DNA from 2 places in the Bombilactobacillus sp. ESL1187 genome. Region 2 is predicted to be linked to the other one. Evidence: riboswitches for the same ligand, from Rfam matches in the RefSeq annotation. Region 2 holds a riboswitch; the other holds the start of a gene.
The links. Region 2 has a riboswitch for lysine ahead of AC3B5B_RS03635 (amino acid permease). Riboswitches for the same ligand answer to the same signal wherever they lie in the genome.
Positions count from the first base shown of each region.

Region 1: it holds a riboswitch for lysine, as region 2 does, so the genes downstream of both, lysA (diaminopimelate decarboxylase) here and AC3B5B_RS03635 (amino acid permease) in region 2, are expected to answer to the same signal.

Region 1 covers NZ_JBYLTZ010000001.1:177,573-181,963, reverse strand. The annotation lists gene dapF (diaminopimelate epimerase) at 1-467, opposite strand, end outside; gene AC3B5B_RS00945 (aspartate kinase) at 479-1,831, opposite strand; lysine riboswitch at 2,003-2,182, shown strand; gene lysA (diaminopimelate decarboxylase) at 2,285-3,604, shown strand; gene dapD (2,3,4,5-tetrahydropyridine-2,6-dicarboxylate N-acetyltransferase) at 3,611-4,312, shown strand; gene AC3B5B_RS00930 (N-acetyldiaminopimelate deacetylase) at 4,318-4,391, shown strand, end outside.
Region 2 covers NZ_JBYLTZ010000001.1:729,235-733,625, reverse strand. The annotation lists gene AC3B5B_RS03645 (Bax inhibitor-1/YccA family protein) at 1-433, opposite strand, end outside; gene AC3B5B_RS03640 (biotin transporter BioY) at 595-1,131, shown strand; gene AC3B5B_RS03635 (amino acid permease) at 1,261-2,703, opposite strand; lysine riboswitch at 2,786-2,967, opposite strand; gene AC3B5B_RS03630 (ECF transporter S component) at 3,248-3,841, shown strand; gene AC3B5B_RS03625 (cation:proton antiporter) at 3,965-4,391, shown strand, end outside.

The sequences.
Region 1 (4,391 bases), 550 kb from region 2:
TCAGGATCAATCGTGGGAATAACCTGATTGATGACCGGCTCTGTTGGAGTAGTTAAACCGACAGTCTGTGGTTTAAAACTTACGGGGGAGATTTCCACACCAAAGGCCGGTACGTTAGGTGCCAAATTGGGATAACGTTTAACGTGTAAACTTTTTTGTGAAGTTTCCACAGTGAAATCATCTTGCTGAAATTTATCTGCTAAATAGCGGGCCACTGTTCGTAAACCATTGCCGCACATTAAAGCTGTTGAACCGTCCGCATTAAAAATTTGCATTTGACCTAAGGCTGTTGGCTCAGTTGCTTGGTCCACGACAAGCAAACCGTCAACCGGCTGCAAAGCGGGAATCTGGGTTAAAGTTTGGACTAATAATTGTAATTCTTGAGTAGTTAATGGTTGTTGTAAAAGGGTTTGGTCCAGCAATAAGAATTGATTGAGTGAACCATGAACTTTGAGTAATTGCACCATATTAAAGTCTCCTATTCGAAAAAACTACGATAAATGGCCCGCACGGCCTTATCAGCGTCTGATTGTTTGGTACCGATCATAATGGAAATACGGGAAGCCCCCTGATTAATCATGTGTAAACCAATATGGGCGTGTGCTAACGGATCAATAATCTTTTTTAAGACCCCAATTTTTTGGCGGAAACCTTCGCCAACAATCATTGTAATGGCGTAATCATCGATCCATTCTAATTGATCGGGATGAAGCGTGTCTTGAATTTCTTGACACATTTGTTTGGCGATTTGAGGTGTAAATTGGCGTTGATCAAAGATGATTGTAACATCATCAATTCCAGAAGGCATATGTTCGTAAGAGATATGATATTTATAAAAAATTTGTAGTAATTTGAGTGTGAAGCCCACTTCTTTGTTGAGTAAATAACGGTGCAAATAGAGAGCCACAAAATGGTTGGACGTGGCCACCCCCGTCATTAATTGTTGAGGGTGAAAGTCTTTTTCAGGTACAATTAAAGTTCCTGGTAAATCGGGATGATTAGTATTTTTGACATTAATCGGAATTTGGGCTTGAATGGCCGGAATGAGCGCTTCATCATGAAAAACAGAAAAACCAGCATAGGATAATTCACGTAATTCCCGGTAAGTCATAGTTTTGATAGCTTGAGGATGCTCAACGATTTGGGGATTAGCCGCATAGATAGCGTCAACATCTGTGAAATTTTCATAAAGATCAGCTTGAAATCCCTTAGCTAAAATGGCCCCAGTAATATCAGAACCGCCGCGGGAAAAGGTCGCAATTTGTTGCTTTTCCGTGAGGCCATAAAAACCGGGCACAATATAATATTGGTGTTGGAGCTTAATTTTTTTGAGGTTAAGATAAGTTTGCGGTAAAACTTCAGCATCATGAGGTTGATCACTAACTAATAAACCGAGATCTTGCGGTGATATGTATTGGGCATCAAGATTTTGATGTTGCAAGATCAGGGCTAATAATTGGGCGGTTAACTTTTCACCATGGGCTTTAAACGCGGCGGTTAAATAATCATTATTGGCGAAAGTGGTAGTGGGTAAAATGTCTAATTGGTGCTTTAAGTCAGCAATTTGCAGACTCGATAAACCAAAAGTTTGGGCAATTTCGACGTAACGTTGCCAAATTTCGGTCACAATGGGGGTAAAATCCTGATGGTTAATAACTAATTGACTGTATTTGATTAGCAAATCGGTTACTTTGGTATCTTGGGAAAATCTTTTACCGGGAGCGGAAGTAACGATAATGCGGCGCTGAGGATCAGCTCGAATAATGGCAATAATTTTTTGAAATTGTGAACCAGTGGCTAGCGAACTACCACCAAATTTAATAACTTTCATAACTAACGAATTCCTCTCTGCTTGATCAATTATTACCCAATTATTAAAATTATTAGGGGATTAATTTGCATTCTAACATTTATTTTTTAATCTGCAACTACTTATTTTTTAACTATCTGCCGAAATAAATTAAAATAGCTTGACAAATATTTTAATTAATTATAATATTTTACATATCGAAGAGGTCGCAATCAACAAGAGTAACTATAGGAGCTGGTCAGCTGAGAATATAGTGAAAGGGGCGATTGCCGAAGGATTAAGTCCAAAGGCCGGGGCTTAAATTCTGGGACATAATTGAATAAATTATGGACTGTCGTAGAAAAATATCTCTACGGAGCGCTTACGACAAACTAATGCCATAATTTTAGCAATGAATGATGGGTTCTTTTGTTCGAAAGCGAGCAAAAGGACCTTTTTTATTATTAATTTTTATTTTTACTGGAGGTCGCAATCATGCAGTCAGCAATGGCATTAAACGCGCAAGGACATTTGACAATCGGGGGCTGCGATGCCCTGGATTTAGCACATAAATATCAAACACCATTGGTTGTGTATGATGTCGCCCAAATTCGGCAACAAGTTCATCAATTTAAGCAAGCTTTTCAACAAGCCGGCGTTAACGCCACGATTAGTTATGCCAGCAAAGCTTTTGCTGTGAAAGCTATTTATCAAGTGATGCAACAAGAACAAGTACATGTTGATGTAGTTTCTTTAGGAGAAATGATGACGGCATTACAAGCCGGATTTCCCGCCGCGCAGATTAGTTTTCATGGTAATAATAAATCATTAGCAGAATTAAATTACGCCGTGCAAAATCAGATTGGAGTCATCATTGTTGACAATTTTGATGAATTAAACATGTTGACACAATTGCTACACGAAAGTTATCCTCAGCGAAAAGTGGCGATTATGCTACGCATTACGCCCGGCATTTCAGCACATACCCATGAATATGATCAAACTGGGCAAATTGACAGCAAGTTTGGCTTTGATGTGCAATCACAGCAAGCACAAGCTGCCTTACAACAGGCTTTGGCAGAACCACAATTACAAGTTATTGGTTTACATGCCCATATCGGTTCCCAAATCATGGCTGTTGAAGGTTTTGAATTGTTAGTTAAAAAGTTATGTCAGTTAGTCGCCAGTTGGTACCAAAAATTTCAATTTGTACCACAAGTCTTAAATCTTGGCGGCGGCTTTGGTATTCAGTATGTTGCAAGTGACGAGGATTTGGCGCCTAAGCAATTTGTTCAAGCCATTGTTCAAACATTACAACAAGCTTGGCCATTAGCTTCACAACCTTTACCAGAAATTTGGATTGAACCGGGACGTTCTTTAGTCGGGGCCGCCGGAGTCAGTCTTTATTCAATTGGAACCCATAAAAAAGTGGCTGGGATTTGTAATTTTGTCACGGTAGATGGGGGCATGGGTGATAATATTCGCCCCGCTTTATACCAAGCGGATTATACTGCTGTGTTAGCTAAAGCACCACAAGCTAAAACGACGCAAACGGTAACTATTGCAGGACGTTATTGTGAATCTGGTGATATCTTAGTTAAGAATCAACCTTTACCGCCAACGCAGCCGGGCGATATTGTAGCAATCTTAGATACGGGTGCTTATGGTTATTCAATGGCTTCCAACTATAACCGCGTAGCACGTCCGGCAGTGGTTTTTGCCGAACGTGGGCATAGCCAAGTAGTTGTCAAACGAGAAACACCGATGGATTTACTTCGTTTAGATCAAGATTATCAAGTAACTGGAGAAGAGTGATTTGTGATGAATACACAAGAAATTATTAATTTTATTAGTCAAGCACCCAAGAAAACGCCGGTGCAAGTAGTAATTAAGGGCGATTTATCTAAGTTACAAGCGATAGCTGGGGTTGAAAGTTTTGTTGGCGAGCAAGTCGGAGTTATTTATGGCGATTATGCTCAGGTGCAAGAATTTTTACAAGTTAACCAAAGCGTCATTACAGCTCAACATTTAACAGTAACAGCGCGTAACTCAGCGGTGCCTTTGTTAGATATTCAGAATGTTAATGCGCGGATTGAACCTGGAGCTTTGATTCGTGATCACGTACAAATTGGTGATCAGGCCGTGGTGATGATGGGTGCCGTGATCAATATTGGTGCTCAAATTGGTGCCGAAACCATGATTGATATGGGCACAGTCATCGGTGGGCGCGCTCAGATCGGTCAACGGGTTCATGTCGGAGCCAACGCTGTGATTGCTGGTGTGATTGAACCGGCTTCTGCCCAGCCCGTTGTTATCGGTGATGATGTTTTAATTGGTGCTAATGCTGTAGTTTTAGAGGGGGTGAAAATTGGATCGCATGCAGTTGTAGCAGCCGGAGCAATAGTGACCCAGGATGTGGCTGCCAATAGTGTGGTAGCGGGAGTACCGGCGAAAGTGATTAAACAAGTTGATACTCAAACACAGCAAAAAACCGGTTTAGAATCTGACTTACGAAAGTTGTGAAATTAATGCTATTAAATGAAGATTTAATTCAAATTCGGCGCCACTTGCACCAAATCCCCGAACTAGCTTTAAAAGAAAC
Region 2 (4,391 bases):
TTAATAAAGTCCGACTCCAAGACGATAAATCGGTTTTGGTGAAATAACCATAACCGGCCATTACGAAAAAGACAACGGAAGTCAAAATTAAAGCTTGGGCAATACTTTTAGCGGAATAACTAAAAAATAATGGTACTCCTAAAAATGAAAAAACAAATAAAAAGGCGAGGTAACAGACAAACGTCATTAAATAAGAACTTTGCGCAAAACGTTGACACATGGTTAATAAAATCATGGACAAACCCACAATGATAATGGTTGATAATAACCAATGTTGTGCGCCCCACATGATGATGGGCATGGTGAAAGCTTGATTTTTAGCAAGAGCAAAAGCTGCCATTAACCAAAAAACAATGCCTAAACCAGTATATAGATAAACTAAGGAAGTAAAACGGCTTAAACCAGTTGCTTGGGATTCTTCATAAGTTTGCATAAATAACCTCCATTATTAATTGATTAAAACATACTGGATACTTAAGATAAAGTCAAATGCTTATGACGCCAGGTGATTGGTAGATGTTAATTTAATCTGGTAGCTGGTAAACTAAACGCAGATTGAATTAAATAAATTGTAATTGTTGAAGGAGAGAAATCGTGAAGTATTCGTTAAAAGCTTTAGTTTCCACAGCGCTGATGACGACAATTATTATCGTTTTGGGATTATTTCCGGGAATTCCGTTGGGTTTTATCCCGGTGACTATTGTATTGCAAAATTTAGGCGTGATGCTAGCAGGGGAATTGTTAGGCCCTAAAGCAGGCACAGCGGCCGTAGGATTATTCTTATTATTAGTGGCGCTAGGTTTTCCTTTTTTATCAGGCGGACGTGGTGGAATAATTAGTTTCATTGGCCCAACGGGGGGTTACTTAGTGGCTTGGTTTTTTGTGCCATTACTGGTCGGCAGTACTTTAAAGCGCACGTTCTTTTCTGCTAAATGGTGGACGGAATTTTTGGTGGTCTGGTTGCTGGGCGTTGTTGGCGTTAATTTAGTTGGCGCTAGCTGGTTAGCAATTCAAAGTCATTTAGCCTGGAGTAAAGCAGTAGTTTCGAGTTTGGCGTTTATTCCGGGAGATACACTCAAAGCGATCGTAGCAGTTTTTTGTGCCCGTAGATTACGGCCATTGTTGCATTAACGGAAAAATCTAGTAATTAATTTGTTAACAAAAAGAGACTGGTCTTTAGCAACGAGTTACTGATCGAATTGTCAAGAATGTCATCAGTAAGCTGCTATGGCCAGTCTATTAAATTATTATTAGTAATAATTATTTTTCACTTGAAACGTCAATCTCCTCTAGCGGGATAATCTTAGTGTGGTGTTTCCATTTGTAACCAAAATATAAGATTAGAACTAATGGAATGCCAATATAAGTAATTCCAATTTGCTGCCAATCCCAATGTACAAAGGCATCAATATTTTGTCCACCGATGACTAGGATACACAAAATTAAAGCAATAATTGGTCCTAAAGGAAATAACTTAGCGTGGTATTTGAGTTCACTTAAATCATGACCTTGTAGCACAAAGGCTCTCCGGAAACGATAATGACTTAAGGCAATGCCAACCCAAGCGATGAAGCCGGTTAAGCCAGAAGCGGCCACTAACCACATATAAATCTTTTGCCCAAAGATGCTGGTTGCGAAAGTTAATAAAGAAATTAACATAGTAGCGCTTAAAGCCAGTAAAGGAATACCATGTTTGGTTGTTTTACCAAACGCTTTAGGAGCGTAATTTTCGTGTGCTAAGGCATATAACATTCTTGTCGAAGCATAAGCACCAGAATTAGCTGAGGAAAGTACGGCTGTTAAAACAATGGCATTCATTAAGCTGGCGGCAAAAGCTAGTCCAGCACGTTTAAAGACTAGGGTAAATGGCGAAACAGCAATATTACCATTAGCCGCACTCAATAAATTCTTGCTGGTGTAAGGAATTAAAGCAGCAATCACAAAGATAGATAAAATGTAAAATAATAAAATCCGCCAAAAGACTTCTTTAATGGCCTTCGGTACTGCATGTTCTGGATCTTCTGATTCCCCCGCGGTTACACCAACTAATTCAGTTCCTTGGAAGGAAAAGCCGGCAATTAAGAAGACATTTAAGATGGCTGGAAAGCCGCCAACAAAGGGGGCCTTTTTATAAGTAAAGTTCTTTAAACCAGCAGCCGGATGATACATAATTCCTAAAATCATGGCAAAGCCAATGATTAAGAAGACGATAACTGTCACCACTTTAATTAAAGATAGCCAATATTCGGTTTCACCGAAGGTAGAAACGGTTAAGGCATTAATTAAAAAGATCACGACTAAAATGAGTAAACTCCAGATCCAACCGGGAGTATGGGGCAGCCAGTATTGAATCAATAAGGCAGCTGTTGAGATATCAATCGCAACAGTAATGGCCCAGTTGAACCAGTAATTCCACCCCATCGCAAAGCCTAGTGCGGGGTCAACATATTTAGCATTATAGGTAGCAAAAGAACCCGAAACGGGCAAATGAGTGGCTAACTCACCTAAACTAGTCATTAAAAAGTAAACCATGATCCCCATGGCCAGATAGGCGATTAAGCCGCCCCCCGGGCCAGCTTTAGAAATTGTCGAACCTGAGGTCATGAATAAACCAGTTCCAATACAACCGCCTAAAGCGATCATGGAAACATGGCGGTTTTTAAGATTACGCTGTACGTGATCTTGTGAACCTTTTTCTGCCATAAAAAAATCCTCCTAAGTGAGAAGGACTCTAAAAACGATTAAAGCCTCTTTACGAAAATCGTAAAGAGGCTACTAGTATAAAATCGTAGATAGCGCCCCGCAATTGTTATTAATTGCGACAGTCTCAGACTTATTCAATCTGAACCCAACAGTGAATAAATGAAGTTAAACACCATTTCGGCTAAAAGTCCTTTCACGTTCAGGCTTAGATTCTTCATAATCGGCTGAACGTTACTCTTAAATTTAGCAACCTCTTCTTTGATTGTTTGCTTTATAATTTTAGCGCAAATTGTTGGAAAGTCAAGCCAACTTAAAGCAAGTAGTGGTAATTGGTGAAAAGTCAATTAATCCAAAATGGTTCGGTTAAAAAGAACTCATTTAAATAAGCTTTAACCAACTAATTTAACAATTGGTATAGTTTTGGCAGCTGCTAAGCTTTAATTGCTCGCAAGTCTAGCTAGTTTTTTGAAAAATGGTATACTTATTATTGATTTTAATCTAGTAACCAAGAATTGATTTTGATGATTGGGGTAGGGAGAAAACATTGCGTAAAAGTAAAGCTTATAAAATTGCCATTCGGGCGATTTTGATTGCCATTATTTTGATTCAATCAATGACGCCATTTTTAGGTTATATTCCTTTAGGGGTACTTAATGTTACAATTATTCATATCACAGTTATTGTGGCAGCAATTGTGTTAGGCCCCAACGATGGAGCTTTGATTGGTTTTATTTGGGGATTAGGTTCATTAATACGTGCTTATGCAGCGCCGTCTAGTATTTTGGACACGATTGTGTTTACCAATCCGGTGATCTCGGTCTTGCCACGGATTTTAGTTGGCTACTTTGCTGGTTGGGTTTACCGCTGGTTATCTAATAAGCTGAAAAGTAAAACGCCAGCAATGGTGGTCGCTGCTGCTATTGGAGCATTAACCAATACATTATTAGTTTTAGGTTTAATGCGGATTCTTTATGCTTCAGCGATGGCGGCATCTTATAAAGTGCCGGTTAAAGGATTAAATTGGGCAATCATGGGAGTCGTTGGCAGTAATGGGGTGCCAGAATTATTGGCGGCGGTGATCATTGTACCGATTATTTCCTTAGCTATTTTTAAAGCTAATAAGTTTTTAGAGCGCTAATCCAGCAAGTATCGGGGTTATAAAGAACAATTAATGTATTGCTAATAAGATTATTGTTCCCATTTTCTTCAGTCAACCAATAATTAACTCACAGCTGCCTATTCAACAATAAGGGGGAAATTTGTGTCATTATTTTTTACATGCTTGTTGTTAATTAGTGCAACTATTGCAGCTAATATCATTTATTCACTTTATCCAAAAATTCCGTTAGCTTTTTATCAAATTGCCACGGGTTTTGCTTTGTCTTGGCTACCGGAATTTACACACTTTAATTTAAAACCCGGAATTTTCTTTTTGATTATTATTGCACCACTCATGTTTAATGATGGTCAGAATACAGACTTTCATAGTTTAAAAAGTAATTTTCGTAATGTGTTGTCATTAGCGATTGTACTAGCCATTTTAACGATTGTTGTGGGCGGCTTTTTCATTCACTGGCTGTGGGATGCTTTACCATTAAGTTTGGCTTTAGCTTTAACAGCTATTGTGGCGCCTACCGATGCAGTGGCGGTTTCTTCCATTACTGCCGATATTGAAGTGCCAGAATCTT